4 regions of the Absicoccus sp. genome follow, and region 1 is predicted to be linked to each of the others. Evidence: predicted binding sites of a transcription regulator. Region 1 holds the regulator's gene; each other region holds the start of a gene.
What was found. The regulator HrcA, encoded in region 1, represses chaperone genes, less so after heat shock. The targets are predictions, from matches to a motif close to TTTTAGCACTNNNNNNNNNNNAGTGCTAAAA.
Positions count from the first base shown of each region.

Region 2: SOS22_RS03900 (co-chaperone GroES) is a predicted target of HrcA. The motif match lies at 3,312-3,342, and genes of this name have one in related genera.
Region 3: SOS22_RS06715 (ATP-dependent Clp protease ATP-binding subunit) is a predicted target of HrcA. The motif match lies at 2,590-2,620, and genes of this name have one in related genera.
Region 4: ftsH (ATP-dependent zinc metalloprotease FtsH) is a predicted target of HrcA. The motif match lies at 1,261-1,291, and genes of this name have one in related genera.

Region 1 is NZ_JAXDRQ010000052.1:38,895-44,430, reverse strand. Features, by position in the region: gene SOS22_RS07445 (ABC transporter ATP-binding protein) at 1-721, shown strand, start outside; gene SOS22_RS07440 (ABC transporter ATP-binding protein) at 714-2,543, shown strand; gene hrcA (heat-inducible transcriptional repressor HrcA) at 2,665-3,714, shown strand; gene grpE (nucleotide exchange factor GrpE) at 3,686-4,276, shown strand; gene dnaK (molecular chaperone DnaK) at 4,291-5,536, shown strand, end outside.
Region 2 is NZ_JAXDRQ010000026.1:4,964-10,499, forward strand. Features, by position in the region: gene SOS22_RS03890 (HAMP domain-containing sensor histidine kinase) at 1-1,096, shown strand, start outside; gene thrS (threonine--tRNA ligase) at 1,527-3,278, shown strand; gene SOS22_RS03900 (co-chaperone GroES) at 3,403-3,663, shown strand; gene groL (chaperonin GroEL) at 3,682-5,295, shown strand; gene rdgB (RdgB/HAM1 family non-canonical purine NTP pyrophosphatase) at 5,361-5,536, shown strand, end outside.
Region 3 is NZ_JAXDRQ010000047.1:4,270-9,805, reverse strand. Features, by position in the region: gene SOS22_RS06715 (ATP-dependent Clp protease ATP-binding subunit) at 1-2,531, opposite strand, end outside; gene SOS22_RS06710 (FprA family A-type flavoprotein) at 2,705-3,892, shown strand; gene SOS22_RS06705 (alpha-hydroxy-acid oxidizing protein) at 3,981-4,931, shown strand; gene SOS22_RS06700 (RsmB/NOP family class I SAM-dependent RNA methyltransferase) at 4,934-5,536, opposite strand, start outside.
Region 4 is NZ_JAXDRQ010000009.1:21,825-27,360, reverse strand. Features, by position in the region: gene ftsH (ATP-dependent zinc metalloprotease FtsH) at 1-1,227, opposite strand, end outside; gene sstT (serine/threonine transporter SstT) at 1,396-2,655, shown strand; gene SOS22_RS01225 (prephenate dehydrogenase) at 2,684-3,520, opposite strand; gene aroA (3-phosphoshikimate 1-carboxyvinyltransferase) at 3,517-4,770, opposite strand; gene aroC (chorismate synthase) at 4,767-5,536, opposite strand, start outside.

The DNA of each region.
Region 1 (5,536 bases):
CTTTAGCTATGGTCGTGCCAAAGAAAAAGTCTTGGATGATATTAACTTTACGGCACATCAAGGGGATACTATTGCCCTGATTGGTAGTACCGGATCCGGAAAATCAACCTTGGTCAACTTGATTCCCCGTTTCTATGATGTAACGGAAGGGTCGATACAAATGGATGATGTAGATATTCGCCATATGCAACTAAAAACCTTACGGGATCGCATTGGTTTTGTCCCACAAAAATCGGTGTTATTTTCCGGCACGATCGCATCGAATTTGCGGTTTGGTAAAAAAGATGCATCCGAATCGGAATTGTGGGACGCCATCGATATGGCACAAGCGGAAGATTTTGTGCGTGAAAAAGAGCAAGGCATTTCTTCTCATATTTCACAAGGAGGTTCCAATGTTTCAGGTGGACAAAAACAACGATTGGCTATTGCTCGTGCCATCGTCAAGCATCCTGAATTTTTAGTGTTTGATGATAGTTTCAGTGCACTGGATTTTGCGACGGATGCCCGTTTACGAAAAACATTGAAAGAAAAAGCAGCCGATGTCACAACGATTATCGTGGCCCAACGAATCAGTACGATCATGCATGCCGATCAGATTTTAGTTTTGGATCATGGCAAAGTGGTCGGACAAGGTAGTCATGAAGAATTGATGGCAACATGTGATGTGTATCAACAAATCGCACAATCGCAATTATCACAGGAGGAATTGGCATATGAGTGATCGTCAACCAAGACAGAACCATGGTCCAGGTCGTGGCCGTGTCGTTGAAAAACCAAAAGATTTTCGAAAATCATTCGCGGCATTGGCTCACTATATGATGCGTTATAAATTTCGCTTGTTGGTGATGGTGATCTGTGCCATATTAGGAACGATTTTTACCATTGTAGGACCCAAGATATTGGGACAAGCCACGACGGAATTATTCAATGGCTTGGTTCGCAAAGTACAAGGAAAAGGGGGTATCCACTTTGATACGATCGCGGCTATTTTGATTCGTGTCATGATCCTATATGCGGTGAGTGCCTTATTCTCTTTTATTCAAGGCATTGTGATGGCGGGCATTGCGAATGATGTCGGTTATAATTTACGAAAAGATATTTCAACCAAGATTAATCGGATGCCATTGAAATATTTTGAAAGCCGTCCTTATGGTGAAGTACTATCTCGCATCACCAATGATGTGGATACGCTTCAACAAGGCATCAACCAAAGTATCACCCAATTGATCACAAGTGTCACGACCATTATCGGCGTTGTCATCATGATGTTGTCAATCAATGGATGGATGACCTTGGCAGCACTTTGTATCTTACCGGTATCCATCGTGATCGTTGCTTTTGTGATGCATTATTCCCAACGGTATTTCCGTGACCAACAAAATTATTTGGGTGATGTCAATGGCCAAGTGGAAGAAGTGTTTGCTGGACAAAATGTGATCAAAGCATACAATCAAGAAGAAGAAGTCTTACAGACGTTTAAACAGGCCAATGATTCTTTGTATGAAAGTGCTTGGAAAAGTCAGTTTTTCTCAGGCATGATGATGCCAATGATGCAATTTATCGGTAATGTAGGCTATGTCATCATTGCGATATTGGGTGGTTTTTTAGTCATTCAAAAAGCCATTGAAGTAGGGGATATCCAATCGTTCTTCCAATATATCCGTAACTTTACGCAGCCGATCCAACAAATTGCGCAAATCATGAATATGTTACAATCCAGTACCGCAGCCAGTGAGCGGGTCTTTGAATTCTTACAGGAAGAAGAAGAACCACAAACCGTAGAAGATCCAACCGATCCAACCCATTTAGATGGGCAAGTGACATTTGATCATGTACGATTTGGGTATGATCCGGATCAAGTCATCATTCATGATTTTTCCGCAAAAGTTATGAATGGCCAAAAAATTGCGATTGTTGGGCCAACCGGAGCCGGAAAGACAACCCTGGTCAAGTTGTTGATGCGATTCTATGATGTCAATAGTGGAAGCATTTCCATTGATGGACATGATATTCGTACATTTGATCGCAATGGCTTGCGTTCCTTGTTGGGCATGGTCCTTCAAGATACATGGTTATTCCATGGCACGATCATGGAAAATATTCGTTATGGTCGTTTGGATGCCACGGATGAAGAAGTCATGGCCGCGGCCAAAGCCGCTCATGCCGATGAATTCATCATGCAACAGCCGGATGGCTATCAAACCGTATTGGATGAAGAGTCCAGCAATATCTCACAAGGACAGAAACAATTGTTGACCATTGCGCGGGCAATATTGGCTGATCATAAGATCTTGATCTTGGATGAAGCCACTTCCAGTGTGGATACACGAACGGAGGGATTGATCCAAAAAGCGATGGACCATTTGATGGAAGGTCGAACGAGTTTTGTGATTGCACATCGTCTATCTACGATCAAAGATGCCGATACGATCTTGGTCATCAATAATGGAGATATCGTTGAACAAGGAAATCATGAAGAGTTGTTGAAAAAGAATGGTTTCTATGCGAAATTGTACAATAGTCAATTTGAACAAGTGACATAAAGAGGGAAAATCATTCTCTCTTTTTTTTATCAACTTTTTAGCACTTTTTAGTTGACGGTGCTAATTATTGTGATATACTGTTAGCAGACGTGGAATAAGAGTGCTAGAAAGGAGTCCCTTCATGGAGTTGACACAACGACAAAAAGTTATATTTAAAACCATTGTTGAAGAGTTTACTCGATGTGCAGAACCCATTGGTTCGAAGACGTTGATGGAGCTACTGGATTTTCCTGTTTCTTCAGCCACCATTCGAAATGAAATGGCTAAATTGGAGAAATATGGATTATTGGAAAAGACCCATACTTCAAGTGGTCGAGTTCCTTCACAATTGGGATATCGATATTATGTCGAGCATTTGATGGTCACGGATCTGGATATGCCAACGAAAGTGTCCCTCCAACAAGTATTTTCGGAAAGACAATTTTCATTGGATGAAATGGTTCAGAAAAGTTGTGATGTCCTTAGCGACATGACCAATCTTACGAGTATCGTATTGGGACCGGATAGTTCGCAACAAACCTTACAAAATGTGCAATTGATTCCCATCAATGCACGAAGTGCAGTGGCGATCATCGTGACGGATACGGGTCATATTGAAAATAAGATGTTTCAATTTGATGAAGATGTTTCCGTTAATGATATGAAAACCTGTTGCGATATCTTCAATGACCAATTAAAAGATACGCCCATCAATCAAGTGATATCGAAAATGGAAGAAATCAAGCCATTGATGAGTGCTAAAATTGTTCGAAGTGAAGTTTTATTTGAAGCTTTTGTGACTGCGTTTATGAAATTTGCGACGGAGAAAGTTGCGGTATCTGGTCGAAGCAACATGTTGTATCAACCAGAATTTAGTGATATTTCAAAATTGAAGCAATTGATGAAAATTTTGGAAAATAGTGATCTGTTTCAGAAATGGACGGATCAAGAAGGAAATATTGCCATTCATGTAGGTGAGCGAAATGAAGTCTTACAGATTGGCGATGTCTCGGTGGTATCCACCAAATTTCATGTGAAGAATGACGAAGAGGGGCAACTGATGGTCGTGGGACCCAATCGAATGCAATATTCGAAAGTGGTTGCGCTAATGGATTATATGAGCGATGTAATTGAAGATGTGTTTACGGAAGGAGGCTTTTCCGATGGATCAGGAAACGAAAAAGACAAATGACGAAGAGGTCAAAGCGGAAGATGTCAAATCACCGAAAGATACGAAAGAGCAAGTAGAAAAGAAATCGGTCAAAGACAAAGTAAAAGAAAAGATCAACAAGGTGGATCCAAGAGATGAAAAGATCAAAGAATTGGAAGCTGCGTTGAAACAAGCAAAAAATGATCGTGCTCGTGCGTATGCGGATGCGGAAAATATGAAAAAGCGTCTACAAAAAGAAGCGGATAATGCGAAGAAATATCGTTTTCAACAAGCTGGTTTAGAGCTATTACCAATTGTGGACAATATGGGAATGGCCATCAAGGTGGATTCAGAAAATGAAGAACTTACAAACTATGTAAAGGGATTCGAAATGATCTACCAGCAGTTGCAGCGTGTGTTGGAAAACGAAGGCGTGAAAGAAATTGATGCCGAAGGAAAACCATTTGATCACAATACCATGCAGGCTTTGATGCAAGAAAAGAAAGAAGATACCGAGCCAGGTATGGTCATTGAAGTGATGCAAAAGGGTTATATGTTAAAAGATCGCATTTTGCGACCTGCACTTGTGAAAGTAAGCGAATAAAGGAGGAATTGATTATGTCGAAAATTATTGGTATTGACTTAGGTACAACAAATAGTTGTGTTGCAGTAATGGAAGGTAAAGAGCCAAAAGTAATTCCAAACCCTGAAGGTAATCGGACAACGCCAAGTGTTGTTGCTTTTAAGGATGGCGAAAAGATCATTGGTGATGCGGCTAAGCGTCAAGCTGTCACAAATAAAAATACGATTTCTTCCATCAAACGTTTGATGGGTACAAGCCAGAAAGTCGAAGCGGAAGGAAAGAAATATACACCAGAAGAAATTTCTGCAATGATCCTGCAATATTTGAAAGGATATGCCGAAGATTATTTAGGTGAAAAAGTAACAGAAGCTGTTATTACCGTTCCTGCTTACTTTAATGATGCGCAACGTCAAGCAACAAAAGATGCTGGTAAAATTGCTGGTTTGGATGTAAAACGTATCATCAACGAACCAACAGCTGCTGCATTGGCTTATGGTATTGATAAAACAGATAAAGAACAAAAAGTATTGATCTATGACTTAGGTGGAGGTACATTTGATGTTTCCATCTTGGATTTAGCCGATGGTACATTTGAAGTATTGTCTACCAATGGGGATACCCATCTGGGTGGAGATGATTTTGATAACGTTTTGGTAGATTGGATGGCTGAAGATTTCAAGAAACAAAATGGTATTGATTTGAAGAACGATCCAATGGCTTTACAACGTTTAAAAGAAGCTGCTGAAAAAGCTAAGAAAGATTTGTCTGGTGTCATGCAGACACAAATTTCATTGCCATTTATCTCTGCAGGTCCTGCTGGTCCATTGCATTTGGATATGACGTTGACACGTGCACGTTTTGATGAAATGACAAAGTTTTTGGTTGATCGTACGATGCAACCAATCCGTAATGCATTGAATGATGCCAATATGAGCCCTAGTGACTTGGATCAAGTTTTGTTAGTTGGTGGTTCGACTCGTATCCCAGCGGTACAAGAAGCCGTTGCTCGTGAATTAGGTAAACAACCAAACCACAGTGTCAACCCAGATGAAGCTGTTGCGATTGGTGCTTCCATTCAAGGTGGTGTCTTAAGTGGTGATGTCAAAGATGTCTTGTTGTTGGATGTTACCCCATTGTCTTTAGGTATTGAAACAATGGGTGGTGTCATGACCGTATTGATTCCACGTAATACAACCATTCCAACGAGTAAGTCACAAATCTTCTCTACAGCTACCGATAACCAACCTGCCGTTGATATCCGTGTCTTACAAGGTGAAAGAC
Region 2 (5,536 bases), on a different contig from region 1:
GATCGTGAAGGAATCGCAACAAGTCAAAGAAGATGGGGATGTTCAACAAGGTGTGTATGAATATAATGGGAGAACCTATTATTATCGAATTCGGCTTGTGAAGACCAATGAGGGAAATGTGATCTTAGCTAGCTATATGGATGATACCTATTCTCAATCGCTTCGTTCTTCTTTAGTGGATTCTACTTTTGATCTTACGATTTTTGCCTATTTTGCGATGTTGTTGATCATGATGATATGGGTGTATTCCATCATTCATCCATTGAACCAGATCAAATATTACATTGAACAAGTGAAAATGGGAAAAGATGTAGAATTGCATGTCAATCGAGAAGATGAAATAGGCGAAGTGGCGGATGCTTTGGTCAATATGAAGGATGAATTGACAAAGCAGGAAAAAGCCAAAGAGGAAATGATCCATAACATTTCTCATGATTTGAAGACACCTATCGCAACCATTAAATCCTATGCCGAATCCATCAAAGATGGGATCTATCCTTATGGTACGATGGAAAAAAGTGTTGATGTGATCATTGATAATGCACAACGTTTGGAAGACAAAGTTCATAATCTTTTGTATTTAAATCGGGTCGAATATTTGATCACCAGTGATGCCGAAGGTGTCGTTACCAATATGAAAGATGTTGTTGAACAAGTTGTCTTAAATACAGCCGTCATTCGTAAGGATATAGAAATTCAAACAGACATGGAAGAAGTGTTCTTTGATGGTTTGTTGGAATCTTGGCGAGTGACCATTGAAAATATCATGGAAAATGCATTTCGTTATGCGAAAACATATATTCGAATTGAACTGCATGAAGATGATTTAAAAATATCCAATGATGGACCAAAGATGGATGAAGATCGGATCGAAACGTTGTTTCATCCCTATGAAAAAGGGGAAGGGGGTCGTTTTGGTTTGGGTTTATCTATTGTTGATAAAGTGGTGAAGGCCAATCGTTATCTTGTGAAAGGATATAATACGGAAGATGGGGTTTGTTTTGAAATTTATCGACCGCATCCGAAAGTAAAAAAACAAGCCAATCGAAGACGGAACTATCGCCAGAAAAATGAGAAGCAGAATAAGGAACGATGATTTTTGAATCATGCAGAATTTCCTTTTGTCGAAATTCACTTCTTCAAAGTAGAAGAAGACGGCAAGAATAGTAGATGGAGGTTTAAATATCAAACTTCTTAGTAGCTTTATTTTCGATAAATTGAGGCAGTTTACTGAAATAGAATGAAAAAATAAATTCTATCGTGCATTTTAACATCGAATAGTTTATAATGAGGACAACAATGTTGAAAAGGACATGAATAGGAATCATGCAATCTAGAGAGAAGAATGGTTGGTGTAAATTCTTTGCGCAGATTTTTATTTACTCCCTTGGAGTTGCCCTCGAAAGAGTGTGCCGTAAGTTGGCGTTAACAACACTTGAGATGTACAGAATTTTTCTGTAAATTAAGGTGGTACCGCGTTCACAACGTCCTTATATAGGACGTTTTTTTATTTAGGAGGAAACAAAATGGAACTTGTGAACTTTACTGAAGATGAACATTTAAAAACATTGAATCATTCATGTGCGCATTTAATGGCCCAAGCCGTTCGTCATATTTGGCCAGATGCTAAATTTTGGGTTGGACCTGTCGTGGAAGAAGGATTCTATTATGATATGGATCTAGGTGATCATACGATCACAGATGAAGATCTGGATAAGATCACAAAAGAGATGAAGAAATGTGCGAAATCGGATAAACGTATCGTTCGTCAGGAAATCAGCCGAGAAGAGGCTTTGGCGCGTTTTAAAGATGATCCATATAAAGTCGATTTGATTACTCGTATGCCGGAAGGTACAAACATTTCGATGTATACGCAAGGTGACTTTACCGACTTATGTCGAGGTCCTCATGTAGAGAGTACAAAGAAGTGTCGTTATTTTAAGTTGATGAAACATTCTGGTGCTTACTGGAAAGGTGATGTCAACAATAAAATGTTACAACGTATTTATGGTGTATGTTTCGATACAAAAGAAGATCTAGACAAATACCTGGAAGCTTTAGAGGAAGCAAAGAAACGTGATCACAAGAAGATTGGTCGTGAAATGGGCTTATTTATGATGTCTGAATTTGCACCTGGTATGCCATTCTTCCTTCCAGATGGAATGATCCTTCAAAGACAATTGGAAGAATATTGGCATGAAGAACATGTCAAAGAAGGATATCAATTTGTTCGTACACCTATCATGATGTCTAAAGAATTATGGGAAACCTCTGGACATTGGGGACACTATAAACAAAATATGTATACTTCAAAAGTAGAAAATCGTGAATTTGCGATCAAACCAATGAATTGCCCAGGCGCTGTGTTGGTCTATAACAATTCTTTGCATTCTTACAAAGATTTACCCCTTCGATTAGCTGAAGAAGGACTTGTGCATCGAAATGAAGCTTCTGGTGCATTAAACGGATTGTTCCGCGTTCGTGAATTTACCCAAGATGATTCACATATTTTTGTGACTGTCGATCAAATTGAAGATGAAGTAGGACGTATCATTGCCCTGATTGATCGTATTTATAGTGTTTTAGGATTGACATACAATATTGAATTGTCTACTCGTCCAGAAAGCTATATTGGTGAATTGGATGTTTGGGAAAAGAGTGAAAAAGCTTTGGCTGAGGCGTGCCGTAAAGCTGGAAAAGATTTTGTTGTAAATCCAGGCGATGGTGCTTTCTATGGTCCAAAATTAGATTTCCATATCAAGGATAGTTTGGGACGTATTTGGCAATGTGGTACGGTTCAATTGGATATGAATTTACCAGGTCGTTTTGGAGCTGTGTATGTGGATAAAGATGGTTCTCGTAAGACACCTATCATGTTGCATCGTGTTGTCTTTGGTTCTTTTGAACGTTTCATTGGTATTTTGACCGAACATTTTGCTGGTCATTTCCCATTGTGGATGGCTCCTCATCAATTGGTTGTCATTCCTGTTCATCAGGAAAAACATTTAGCGTATGCGAAGAAAGTACAAGAAGCTTTGAAAGCCAAAGGATTACGTGTTGATTTAGATGATCGTAATGAAAAATTAGGTTATCGTGTCCGTGAAGCACAAATCAAACATATCAATTATCAATTGGTTGTTGGTGATGGTGAAATGGAAGCCAATACGGTAACGATTCGAAAGAGTGGTTCTCGTAAATCAGAAACAGTTTCATTGGAAGATGCCATTCAACGTTTTGTTTCCGAAGTGGATACTAAAGAATTATTTAAAGCTGAATAGGTAAGATCAGATCCATAGATATGGATCTGATTTTTTAAGCACTTTGATGTTGACAGTGCTAAATGTTGTGATATACTACAGTTAGCAATTGAAATAGACAAGTGCTAAAAAGGAGGATGCTAGTATGATTAAACCTTTACATGATTTTGTTTTATTGAAAAAAGAAAAAGAAGAAAAGACGACCGCAAGTGGAATTATCTTGACGAGTGGCAAAGAAAAATCAAAATTTGCGATCGTTGAAGAAATTGGAACTGGAGTCGAAAAGCCAGATTATGCCAAGGGCGATAAAGTATTATTTAAAGAATATGCCGGAACAAATATCAAAATTGATGACGAAGAATATGTAGTGATCAAAGATGAAGATATCATTGCAGTAAATCGATAATATATAGGAGGAATAGTTATGGCAAAAGAAGTACGTTTTTCAAAAGATGCTCGTGAAGCAATGCTCAATGGAGTGAATACCTTAGCGAATGCAGTACGTGTTACATTAGGTCCTAAAGGACGTAACGTGGTCTTGGAAAGAGAATATGGCAGCCCATTGATCACGAATGATGGTGTAAGTATTGCCAAAGAAATTGAATTGGAAGATCCATTTGAAAATATGGGTGCGAAATTGGTTTATGAAGTAGCCAATAAAACCAATGATACGGCTGGTGATGGTACAACAACAGCAACCATTTTGGCGCAAAGCATGATTGAAAATGGTTTACGTGCGGTAGAACGTGGTGCAAACCCTGTATTGATGCGTGAAGGTATTGAGAAAGCATCAAAAGCTATCAGTGAATATATTTTGGAACATTCAAAGAAGGTAGAATCTTCTAAAGATATTGAGAGCGTAGCTACAATTTCGAGTGGTAATGAAGAAATTGGTAAGATCATTGCCCAAGCCATGGAAAAGGTAGGTCGTGATGGTGTTATCTCTACGGATGATTCCAATAGTTTTGAAACAACATTAGAAATCAGTGAAGGTATGGAATATGACAAGGGCTATGTTTCTCCATATATGGTTTCTGATCGTGAAAAAATGGAATGTGTTATGGAAAATCCATATGTTTTGGTTACGGATCAAAAGATCAACAATGTCCAAGAAATCTTACCTTTGTTGGAGCAAATCGTACAATCCAATCGTAGTTTATTGATCATTGCGGATGATTTGGAAAATGAAGTTGTATCTACATTGGCATTAAATAAATTACGTGGAACATTTAACGTCGTTGCAACGAAGGCGCCTGGATTTGGTGATAACCAAAAAGCGCAATTGGAAGATATTGCCATCTTAACAGGTGCAACATTCTATTCGAAAGATCTAGATATGGATCTAAAAGATATGCAATTATCTGATCTTGGTACCGTAAAGCGTTTGATTGTTAAGAAAGACAGTACAACGATGATTGGTGGTGCTGGCGATAAAGCAAAAGTAGCTGATCGTGTAAAAGAAATTGAAGCACAAATTGAAAATACCAAGAGCGAATATGATAAGAAACGTATGTCTGAACGTTTAGGTAAATTATCCAATGGTGTGGCAGTCATCAAAGTCGGTGCGGCTACTGAAACGGAATTAAAAGAAAAGAAATTACGTATTGAAGATGCATTGAACTCTACTCGTGCAGCTGTTAGTGAAGGTATTGTTGTTGGTGGTGGCGCTTGCCTTGTCAATGCTTATGTTGCCTTGAAAGATAAGGTGCATTCCGATGTAGTGGATGTACAAAAAGGTATTAAATTAGTATTTGACGCTTTGTTATCGCCATTGGCACAAATTGCTGATAATGCCGGATTTAATAGTGAAGATATTGTTGAAAAACAAAAGACACAAGATACGGGTATTGGTTTTGATGCCAAAGCCGGTGAATGGGTAAATATGTTTGATGCAGGTATCATTGATCCTGCCAAAGTAACTCGTAATGCTTTGATCAATTCAACAAGTATTTCTGCTTTGTTCATTACTACAGAAGCCGGTGTGGCTAAGATTCCAGAACCAGAACAACCAGCACCAGCTGCTCCAGCCATGTATTAATCGATTCCAGAAGGACTCATTGAAATGAGTTCTTCTTTTTTTTATAATGATTTTTGGTGATATATATGAAAACAATTTGGATAGCAACTTCCAATCCACATAAAGTGGAAGAATTTCAAACGATGTTGGGATCCCAAGTTCAGGTAAAAAGCATGAAAGATCTGGATCAAGAGGTCCACATTGTTGAGAATGGAAAGACATTTGAAGAAAATGCCTTGATCAAAGCACGGGCTCTGTATCA
Region 3 (5,536 bases), on a different contig from region 1:
TCTACATAATCAACTTGAATGGTCGCATCTTTGATCGTACCGGTTTCAATGATCTTTTTCGCAATCTGTGTCTCAATTTGTCGTTGAATATATCGCTTCATTGGACGAGCGCCAAATACGGGATCGACACCCATTTTCGCAATTTGTTGATAAACAGCATCACTTACTTCTAAGTGAATATCTCGTTCGGATAAACGATGAGACAATTCATTCATAAATTTATGAGCAATTTGGATGAAAGCACTTTCGTCCAAAGCATTAAATACCACAATTTCATCAATACGATTGATGAATTCTGGTTTAAAATGACGTTTGACTTCATTCAAATATTTATCTCGACGCTCTTCATTGCTGATATTTTCAAACGCATATTGACTACCCAAATTACTTGTCATGATAATGATCGTATTCTTAAAGTCTACCGTTACACCTTTGGAATCTGTGATTCGACCATCATCCAATACTTGCAACAAGACATTGAATACATCGGGATGGGCTTTTTCAATCTCATCAAATAAAACAATACTGTATGGATTTCGACGAACAGCCTCCGTCAATTGTCCACCTTCATCATAGCCCACATATCCAGGAGGCGCACCAATCAAACGGGAGACACTGTGCTTCTCCATATATTCAGACATGTCGATACGGACAATGTGACGTTCATCATCAAACAATTGTTCCGCCAAAGCTTTGGCAACTTCCGTCTTACCTACACCCGTAGGACCTAAGAACATGAATGATCCAATTGGACGATTCTCATCCTGAATTTGCGCTTTACTACGCAAAATGGCATCCGTAACCAACTCTAACGCTTCGTCCTGACCAACAACACGTTTGGATAGATTATCCTTTAATCGTAACAATTTCTTACGTTCCGATTCGACCAAACGGCTGACTTCAACACCCGTCCATTTCGAAACGATTTTTGCGATCATTTCTTCATCCACCGTTTCTTGGATCAATGCGTTATCATCCTTTTTCAGATTATCGGCTTTTTGGATCTTTTTCTCTAATTCAGGAATGACACCATATTGAAGACGAGCTGCCTCTTCATAACGAGCATCGTTTTGCGCTTGTTGCAAATCCAAACGAGCTTTTTCCAACGCCTTTTTGTCTTCTTGGGAATTGGCCAAGGCTTCTTTTTCATCTTCCCATTTTGAACGCATAGCATCTCGTTGCGCCTTCAATTGACCCAATTCCTCTTCAATTTCATCACGACGTTCGATGGCTTTTTTATCCGTTTCTTTCTGCAGTGATGTCTTTTCAATTTGCAGCTGTAAGATCTTACGCTCTAACTCATCCAACTCTTGTGGCATACTTTCCATTTCTACCTTCAAAGTTGCACAAGCCTCATCCACTAAATCGATGGCTTTATCTGGTAAGAAACGATCGGTAATATAACGATCCGATAATGTAGCTGCACTGATCAATGCTTCATCTTTAATTTTAACACCATGGAAACTTTCAAAACGATCTTTCAAACCACGTAAGATACTAATGGTATCTTGAACACTTGGTTCTTGTACCATGACACGTTGGAAACGACGTTCCAAAGCCGCATCTTTTTCAATATATTTCCGATATTCATCAAATGTTGTCGCACCAATACAATGCAACTCACCACGTGCTAACATGGGTTTCAACAAATTGGCTGCATCCATAGAACCTTCTGTTTTACCAGCGCCTACTAAATTGTGAATCTCATCAATAAATAATAGGATCTGACCATTGCTCTTTTTCACTTCATCCAAAATGGATTTTAATCGTTCCTCAAATTCGCCACGATATTTAGCACCTGCAATCAATGATCCCATATCCAATTCGATCAATCGTTTATCTTTTAAAGATTCGGGTACGTCCCCTTTCATGATACGCCAAGCCAATCCTTCAACAACAGCGGTCTTACCTACGCCCGGCTCACCAATCAAAACTGGATTATTTTTTGTCTTACGCGACAAGATCTGCATCACTCGACGAATCTCATCATCACGACCAATAATAGGATCGATCTTTCCATCACGAACTTCTTGTACCAGATCACGGCCATATTTCTTTAAAGCTTCGACATTATCTTCGGCATTCGGTGAATCATATTTTTTACCATTTCGACGTTGCAGTTCTGCTTCTTGACAAGCCTTTTCATTCAAATGAAATTCACGCACTAATCGTTTTGAAATATACGATTCATTAAACATCAAAGCTAGCCAAACACTCGCCACCGACAAATAGGTCTCATCATGTGCGTTTGCCCATTTTTCAGCCTTGTCCAAAGATCTTTGAACCGTCGTTGAAAAATTAAGATTCTGTGTCGGACTTGACGCAATATGACCTTCTTCTTCACCGATGATTTCTAACGCTCTATTTTTATCGATACCGACACGCTCAAACAAGCCATCTAGAATATCATCTTTAAAAATAGCGGCTAATAAATCAATCGTATCCACGCTTGGATGTTGTTTGGATTGAGCATCATTCGCAGCATCCATCAATACTTTCTGTAATCTCTCTGACATATGTTCATAATCCATAGGGCACACCTCCTTTAGCACTCTACTTATCCAACTGCTAATTGTAGTATAGCACAATAGTTAGCACTGTCAATATAAAAGTGCTAATTTTTTATATTTTATTTCTATCCCCATTATGGACATTTTAAACAAAAAAGCCTACACTAAAAAAAGTAAAGAAATGAGGTTAAAAAATGAAAAAAGCAAAACAGCTCATGGATTCAGTATACTGGGTTGGCGCCCGTGATATCACCAATCGTTATTTTCACGGTGAACTCTATCCTATTGATGAAGGTTGTACGTATAATGCTTATTTGATCGTGGATGACCAAGTTACACTAATTGACACGGTCGAAGAAGAATTTAGTCAAGATTGTTTAGAACGCATTCAATCTGTATTAGGTGATCGACCTATTGATAATATCATCATGCAACATGCAGAACCCGATCATTCCGGTGGCTTATTGGAAATCAAAGCAATTTATCCAAATGCCAAAGTATATGCATCGGTTGGTGGTGTACGCAATATCAAAGCCCAATTTCCAATCGACTTTGAAATTGAAGCATTGAAAACAAACGACACCATGACAACGGGAAACTATCATTTCCAATTTGTTGAAATGCAAATGATCCACTGGCCAGATAATATGTTGACCTATTGTCCTGAACTAAAAACCGTCTTCTCTAATGATGCTTTCGGCCAACACATTGTCAATTATCAATTGACCGATGAAAACTTAGATCGATCCTTCTGTCTTGATAAAGCCAAGGAATACTTCGCAAATATCGTGCTTCCTTATACTGCGCAAGTCAATGCTAAGCTCAACTTTATCAACAATTTACATTTAGAAATTGAAACCATCATGCCAGCACATGGTATCATCTGGAAACAATATGTACCTGATATTCTAACCGCTTATGAAGACTTTGCACATTTAAAACCATCCAATAAAGTGGTCATTGTGTATCAATCGGTATGGAAGCATACCCAACAAATGGCAGAAGCATTAGCCGAAGGATTTGGCGATGCCGGCATGGATGTAAAAATCTATCCATTAGCGGATACGAAATCGACGATCATTTTTAAAGAAATCGTGGATGCCAAATTGATTTGTGTTGGTTCAGGCACATATAATAACGATATTTCTTATAGTGTTGGTGCATTCTTAACTCACCTTCGTGCGGCTAAATTAAAAGGTAAAAAAGGATTAGGCTTTGGTGCCTTTGGTTGGTTCCCAAAAGTACCTTCTCAAATTGATCAAGCCTTAACGGACGCTGGATTAGAAAGTGTACACGATGCGATATCCCATGTATTTAGTCCAGATACAACCGATCTAGAAAATTACTACAATATTGCACAAGAAATCGCAAAAGAATTATAGATCCAATCAAGTAGCATCTTTCAAAAGGAACATGCTACTTTTTTTCAGGACTGGATTCTGCCATAATAAACAAAAAAGGAGAACATGGATGAACGAAACCAAAACAAAGTGGCCAGGCCCACCTGGTTTAATTCCAGTGACAAGTGGCCGAGCCGATGATGCCAATCAAATCAATCGCCACTATTTGGATCGATTGATGGTTGAAATGCGCGTTATCGATGCCAGAATACCCGATTTACATACAGAAATATTCGGAAAGTTATACGACAGTCCGATAATGATGCCTGCTTTTTCTCACTTAAATAAAGCAGGCATACAAGATCGTCAACCCATGGAAGAATACGCCAAAGCAGCCACCATTCTAAACATCGTAAATTGGGTAGGCATGGAAAGTGATGAGGAATATGAAAACATCGCAAAATATGCACCCGGATCCATTCGTATCATCAAGCCCTTTGCCGATCATCATCGCATTCGGTCCGAAATACAATTTGCGAAATCGCAGGGGGCTATTGCTGTAGGCATAGATATCGATCATATTGCCGGCAAAGATGGAAACTTTGATATTGTGGATGGTATTCCCTTAGGCCCCATCTTTCAAGCAGATTTGAAGGCTTATGTCCAAGAAGCAGGCATCCCCTTCATCGCCAAAGGTGTATTAAGTGTGCAAGATGCCTGTATAGCTGCAAATGCTGGTTGCGCAGCCATTGTTGTCTCTCATCATCATGGACGCATTCCCTATGGCATGCCACCACTCGCGCTTTTACCAGGCATCAAAAAAGCCTTGCAGAAAACAAATGTAAAAATATTTGTAGATTGTGGTATGGATAGTGGCTATGATGCTTATAAAGCGCTAGCCCTAGGTGCTGATGCCCTTAGTGTGGGAAGAAGCATCCTAAAACCGTTATTAAAAGATGGTTCTAAAGGGGTCGTCTCCAAAATCCAACATATGAATGAGGAACTGAAACAACTCATGTTATATACAAGTATTGCAAACACCTCATCTTTTGATCCTAGCGTCATTCATTACATGAAGTAGTATCACAAACAACATCGATTAATATGTGAATTAGGGAGCAATCGCAAGCCTTTTGGAATCTTATTTTTTATATGTTTCCCATCACTTTTTCCAAAGCCAAATGGATATCCATCCACACAAACCGCAATATATCCTTTTTGGCTTGGATGCTCAATTTCTAGACCATGCATAAAAGCATCCACTTCATCCAAAGAAAGATTTGTTTTCTGCTTATAGACATGGATCCATTTCGCATTCATATAAAAAGCATGAGCGGGTTCAAATCGTTTTTTTATACGCTCTCCTGCAAAGATTCCTTGCCGTAAACAATGCAATCCCTTGGTTTGAATAAACGATTGATCCATAACATATATTTTATCGTCTTGCTGATCATGGTATTTTGGAATAAAGCCCAATTGATCCATGAAAAAAGTTTTTGTGATTGAATCAATCGCTATTGATTTTTGAACAGGTAACCTTTTGACGGGGCCCCCTTTTTTATGTAGTTTGGCAACAAAATGCCCTTCCCCTTTATCCATTGGAAAAATACGTATCGTATTCTTCATAAATCCAGGTCGTCCAAAAGAAACATTTGGATCGACCAATTCCATATCTGGATATGTATC
Region 4 (5,536 bases), on a different contig from region 1:
AGCCCCTTCATTGATGATATTGGCAAGATCTGCACCACTTGAACCGGCAGCAGCACGCGCCACTACATTGAAATCAATATCTGGTGAATGTTTGATTTTTTGTGCATGCAGACGCAAGATGGCTTCACGACCTGCTAAGTCTGGTAATTCAACAGGAATACGACGATCAAAACGACCTGGACGTGTCAAAGCGGGATCTAAGATTTCTGGACGGTTGGTTGCAGCTAAAAGAACAACACCTTTGGATCCATCAAAACCATCCATTTCAGCGAGTAATTGGTTCAATGTTTGTTCCCGTTCATCATTACCGCCCATGGATGCAGCACCATCACGCCGCTTACCAATGGTATCGATCTCATCGATAAAAACGATACAAGGCGCTTTTTTACGTGCTTGCGTAAACAAATCCCGTACTTTGGCGGCACCACGACCTACGAACATTTCCACAAATTCGGAACCGGAAATCGAGAAAAATGGGACGCCTGCTTCACCAGCAACGGCTTTCGCTAATAGAGTTTTACCTGTTCCTGGCGGACCAACCAATAAAGCACCTTTTGGCATCGTGGCACCAATATCTGTATATTTCTTCGGATTATTTAAAAAATCCACGATTTCTTTTAAATTTTCTTTTGCTTCTTCTTGACCAGCCACATCCTTAAATGTGATACCGGTCTTTTTACCTTCATATACTTTGGCATTGGATTTTCCTAAATTGCCTAGACCACCAAAGCTGCCAAAGCCACCAAATCCATTATTGTCATCATCTTCGTTACCACCTGGTGTAAACGTAAATGTATTACCGCCACCCATTTTATCTTGGAATCGTTTCATGCTTCGTCGCAACAACCAAGTCATTAAAATGATTGGCAACAAGAAAAGAATCAAGAAATTGAGAAATGGATTATCCAACCAAGATTTTTGATGAATACGTTGTGAAAACTCTACACCATTATCTTCCAAACGATCCACCAACTTGGCATCGTTCATTTCACCTGTCTGATACGTGGTGGCATCATCTTTTTTCAATGTATAATAAATGATATTATCTTCAATTTGTACTTCCTTGACTTGACGATCTTCTACCTTATTCAAAAAGTTAGAATAGGATGTTTCTTTTGTATGTGCTCCGGAGATCATTGGGACAACGACCCAATCAAAGATCAATAACACAATTAATATGATTGTCCATATCCGAAAATACCTCTGTCTTTGATTCTGATTGTTCATATCGAATCCTCCTATTGAAAACATTATACACCGTTTTAGCACCATTGCAATAAGAGTGCTAAAATCACTTACTTTCACAAAATTGTATCTTATTTACAGACAAATGTATGTAAATTTTGAAAAAAACGTAGAAATAAAGTAAAATTAAATAGATAAGGAGAAAGGGATATGAAAGTCATTCGAAAGTATAATGAAACAAGTTTGATCATTCGCATCGTGATTGGCTTGATCATTGGTACCATTTTAGGCATTTTATTTAAAAATCTACCCATAGGGATCTTAGGTGATTTATTTAAAGGCGCCCTACGCTCGATTGCACCCGTCCTGGTTTTTGTGTTGATCACCAATTCATTGGCATCATCCAATACAGGAATGGACAAACGATTTGGACGCGTTATCTTTTTATATATGATCAGTACGTTTTTAGCAGCTGTGGTTGCGGTCACGGTTAGCTTTGCGTTCCCACAAACATTGGTGTTAACCGAAAAAGCGGCACAAGAAGCCACGGCTCCAGGTGGTATTGGTGAGGTCATGACCAATTTATTGAATACCATTGTCATGAATCCCATCGAAGCCTTGGCCAAAGGACAATATTTAAGTATTTTATTCTGGTCCGTTTTGTTGGGATTGGCATTGAAATCCATCGCAGCCGAAACCTCCAAGACCTTCTTAAATGACATCAGTGAAGGCATTAGTACCTTGGTTCGTTGGATCATTAATCTAGCCCCTTTTGGTATCATGGGATTGACCTATCAAATGGTCAGTGCCAATGGTTTAGGTGTTTTTGAAACCTATGGTTCGCTATTGCTTGTATTAGTGGGATCGATGTTGATGGTTGCCCTGGTCGTCGATCCATTGATTGCCTTTCTTTTCTTACATCGAAATCCATATCCATTGGTATTCCGTTGCTTAAAAGAAAGTGGCATCATGGCCTTCTTCACCCGAAGTTCGGCAGCAAATATTCCCGTGAATATGGAACTTTGTGAAAAATTATTATTGGATGAAGAAATGTATTCGGTTGCCATCCCATTGGGATCCACGATCAACATGGATGGGGCCGCCATTACCATTACGATTTTTACGCTCGCAACTTGTAACACGGTTGGAGTTCGGGTTGATTTTGCTACCGCTCTGATCTTAAGCGTCTTAGCAACCTTTGCGGCTTGCGGAGCCAGTGGTGTGGCAGGAGGAAGCCTATTGTTGATTCCTATGGCCTGTTCTTTATTTGGCATTAGTGCCGATGTAGCGATGCAAGCCGTTGGTATTGGCTTCATTATTGGTGTTGTTCAAGACAGTGTGGAAACGGCCTTGAACTCTTCAGGTGATGTCATGTTTGCGGCAACTGCCGAATATACACAATGGATCAAAGATGGCCATCCCGAAAAACTCCCCAAGTTTTTAGGGGGTCAAAGAGATACAAACGTATAATAAAAAAACGTTGTCGCGACAACGTTTTTTATTTGTTGAAGAGTTGACGACGCTCGGTGGATTGAATAAATAAGCGTTTCATCTCTTCTATATCTTCGGTTTTTAAGGCATCTCGAAAATGCGTAATGGCTGTAATAAATTGATTGGTTTCATCCAATAAAATATCTTTATTTAAGATAAATAATTCAGACCATAGATCTTCATTGATCGAAGCAATACGGGTCAAATCGCGGAAACTATCACCGGTATATTCGACCAAATGGCTATTATCATGCGTATTCATCAAAGAAACCGCGATGACATGGGTCAATTGAGATAGGAAACCAATCATTCGATCATGCTCTTGTGGAGTCAGGGTTGCCACACGACTGCACCCTAAATACGATCCCAATTGTTCCGCCAATAAAATACTGGAATGGGTATTTTTTTCGGTGGGTACGACAATAAAGTTCGCATCATCAAAGATGGTTGGATCCGCTTGTTCGATACCACGACTTTCTCGTCCACACATAGGATGGATACTGATCAATTCCAGGCCATCTTTTAGGATCTTTTGACAAGGCGTCACAATATTTGATTTTACACCACTAATATCCATTAAGATGGATCCAGTTTTGATCGAAGATTGATATTTTTCGATCCAAGGTTGGATCTGCGTCGGATATAAAGCTAAAATGATAATTTGGCAACGATCCAATAATTCTTCGGGATTGGTTGAACCTTCAGTAATATAATTGCGATCTTTGGCAATCTGAATGGTCAACGGATTGATGTCAAATCCATAGACGGCATTATGACCCAATTCCATTAATCGACTGGCTAAACTGGCTCCCATAAGACCTAAACCAACGATTCCATAATTCATAGTATTTCCACCTTTCCACCAATATCTTGTATATCCTGAAAAAAGTTTGGATATGATTTTGTGATGGCTTGCGCATCATCAATGATACAAGAAGAGCGTGCACATAAACCAAAAACGGTCATGGCCATCACAATGCGATGATCATTATGACCATGAATGACCACATTATCTTTGGCGTATGTATCTTTACCTACAATGGTAATCGTATCATAGGTACTGGATATCTCCACGCCCCATTTTCTTAATTCGGTTTCCATCGCCTCGATTCGATCACTTTCTTTCATGCGTAAACGTTGTGCATGGATCAAATGCGTGGTTCCTTGACTATAGGCAGCCAAAACACATAAGATCGGCCCTAGATCTGGACAATCCGCTAGATCGATGGTTTGTCCCGTCAACGGTGCTGGATCAATGATCAGATCTTCTTGTTGCCACGTTTTATTCTTTATCGCCTCGATCACCACTTTATCCCCTTGTAAAGAATCCGCATTCATATTTTTTAAGGTCAGAGGACCTTGAATCGCACCCAATACCGTATAGAAAGCCGCTTGTGACCAATCTCCTTCTACGCGTACATCGCCAGCAAGATACGATTGATGAGTCGGAATTTGGTAATGGGTGTCATCGATTGGATGAATCGTGATTCCAAAGGATCTCAACATTTGTAACGTCAGATCTACATAAGATTTAGATTCAAACGGAGGAATGATCGCAATTTGACTTTCTTGATCTAATAATGGTAAAACGAAAAGTAAACCAGTGATAAATTGACTGGAAATATCACCACGAATGGTATAGGTGCCGGATCGTAACGGTCCACACACCTCGATATGATCCGTTTGTTGAAAGGTGAGTTGTTGTTCATCAAAAATCTGGGTGTATACATCCATAGGACGTTGCATCAAGCGGCCATGGCCCATAAGGGTTGCTTTTTGATTGGATAAAGCGCATAAAGGAATTAAAAAACGCAAGGTAGAACCAGATTCGTTGCAGTCCATTGATACTGGCATCGTTCGTTTTTTGACATTGGTACCAGTAATGATACAAGAAGTTTCTTGTTTTTTGATCGTTGCTCCCAATGCTTCCATACAAGCAATTGTCGCATCGATATCTTTCGAATACGTAATATTCGATATGGTACTGGTTCCTTGCGCTAGGCTGGCACAAATGATGGCACGATGGGCTAATGATTTACTGGAAGGAATCGCAATAGATCCTGCCACTTGCGATGGAGATACTTTTACTCTCATACTAAATCTCCTTGTGCGTTTTTGGACATCCATAGATCCAATAGACCAAAAGCCACAACGGAATCAATCACAATACGAGCGCGATGAATAATACATGGATCATGACGACCTTGGATCTGCAATTTTACATTTTCTTTGGTCAGATAATCCACCGAGGCTTGTTCCTTATAAATGGAAGGGGTTGGTTTGACACATGTATGAATGAGGATTGGCATCCCATTGGTGATTCCCCCATTGATTCCCGCATTATGATTGGTCATGGTAAAGATCTTGCCGTCTTGACAGGCAAAATCATCATTGGCCATCGATCCTTTCACATTCGCAAAGCCAAAACCTAAACCAAAGGAAACGCCTTTAACGGCGGGTACCGAAAACAATAAATGCGAAAGAATGCTTTCCACACTATCAAAAGCAGGTTCACCTAAACCAGTTGGTAAGCCAATAACAGCGGTTTCGACAATACCACCCAAAGAATCCCCTTCGGATGCTACTTTTTCAATCAATGTTTTCATCTCTTTTTCACATTGTGGATCCAAGGTCGCAAATTCCTTTTGATTGACTTGTGCGATTTGTTCTTGTAAGGTATCCAGATCATTCGAAAAAATATCATCATGAATGGTATACAACTGTTCGATATGGGACCCGATCTGGACACCATTGGCTTCAAGGATTTGTCGACAAATACTGCCTGCAGCAACAATGGGTGCGGTTAAACGACCGGAAAAATGCCCACCGCCACGATAATCTTGAAATCCATGATATTTTT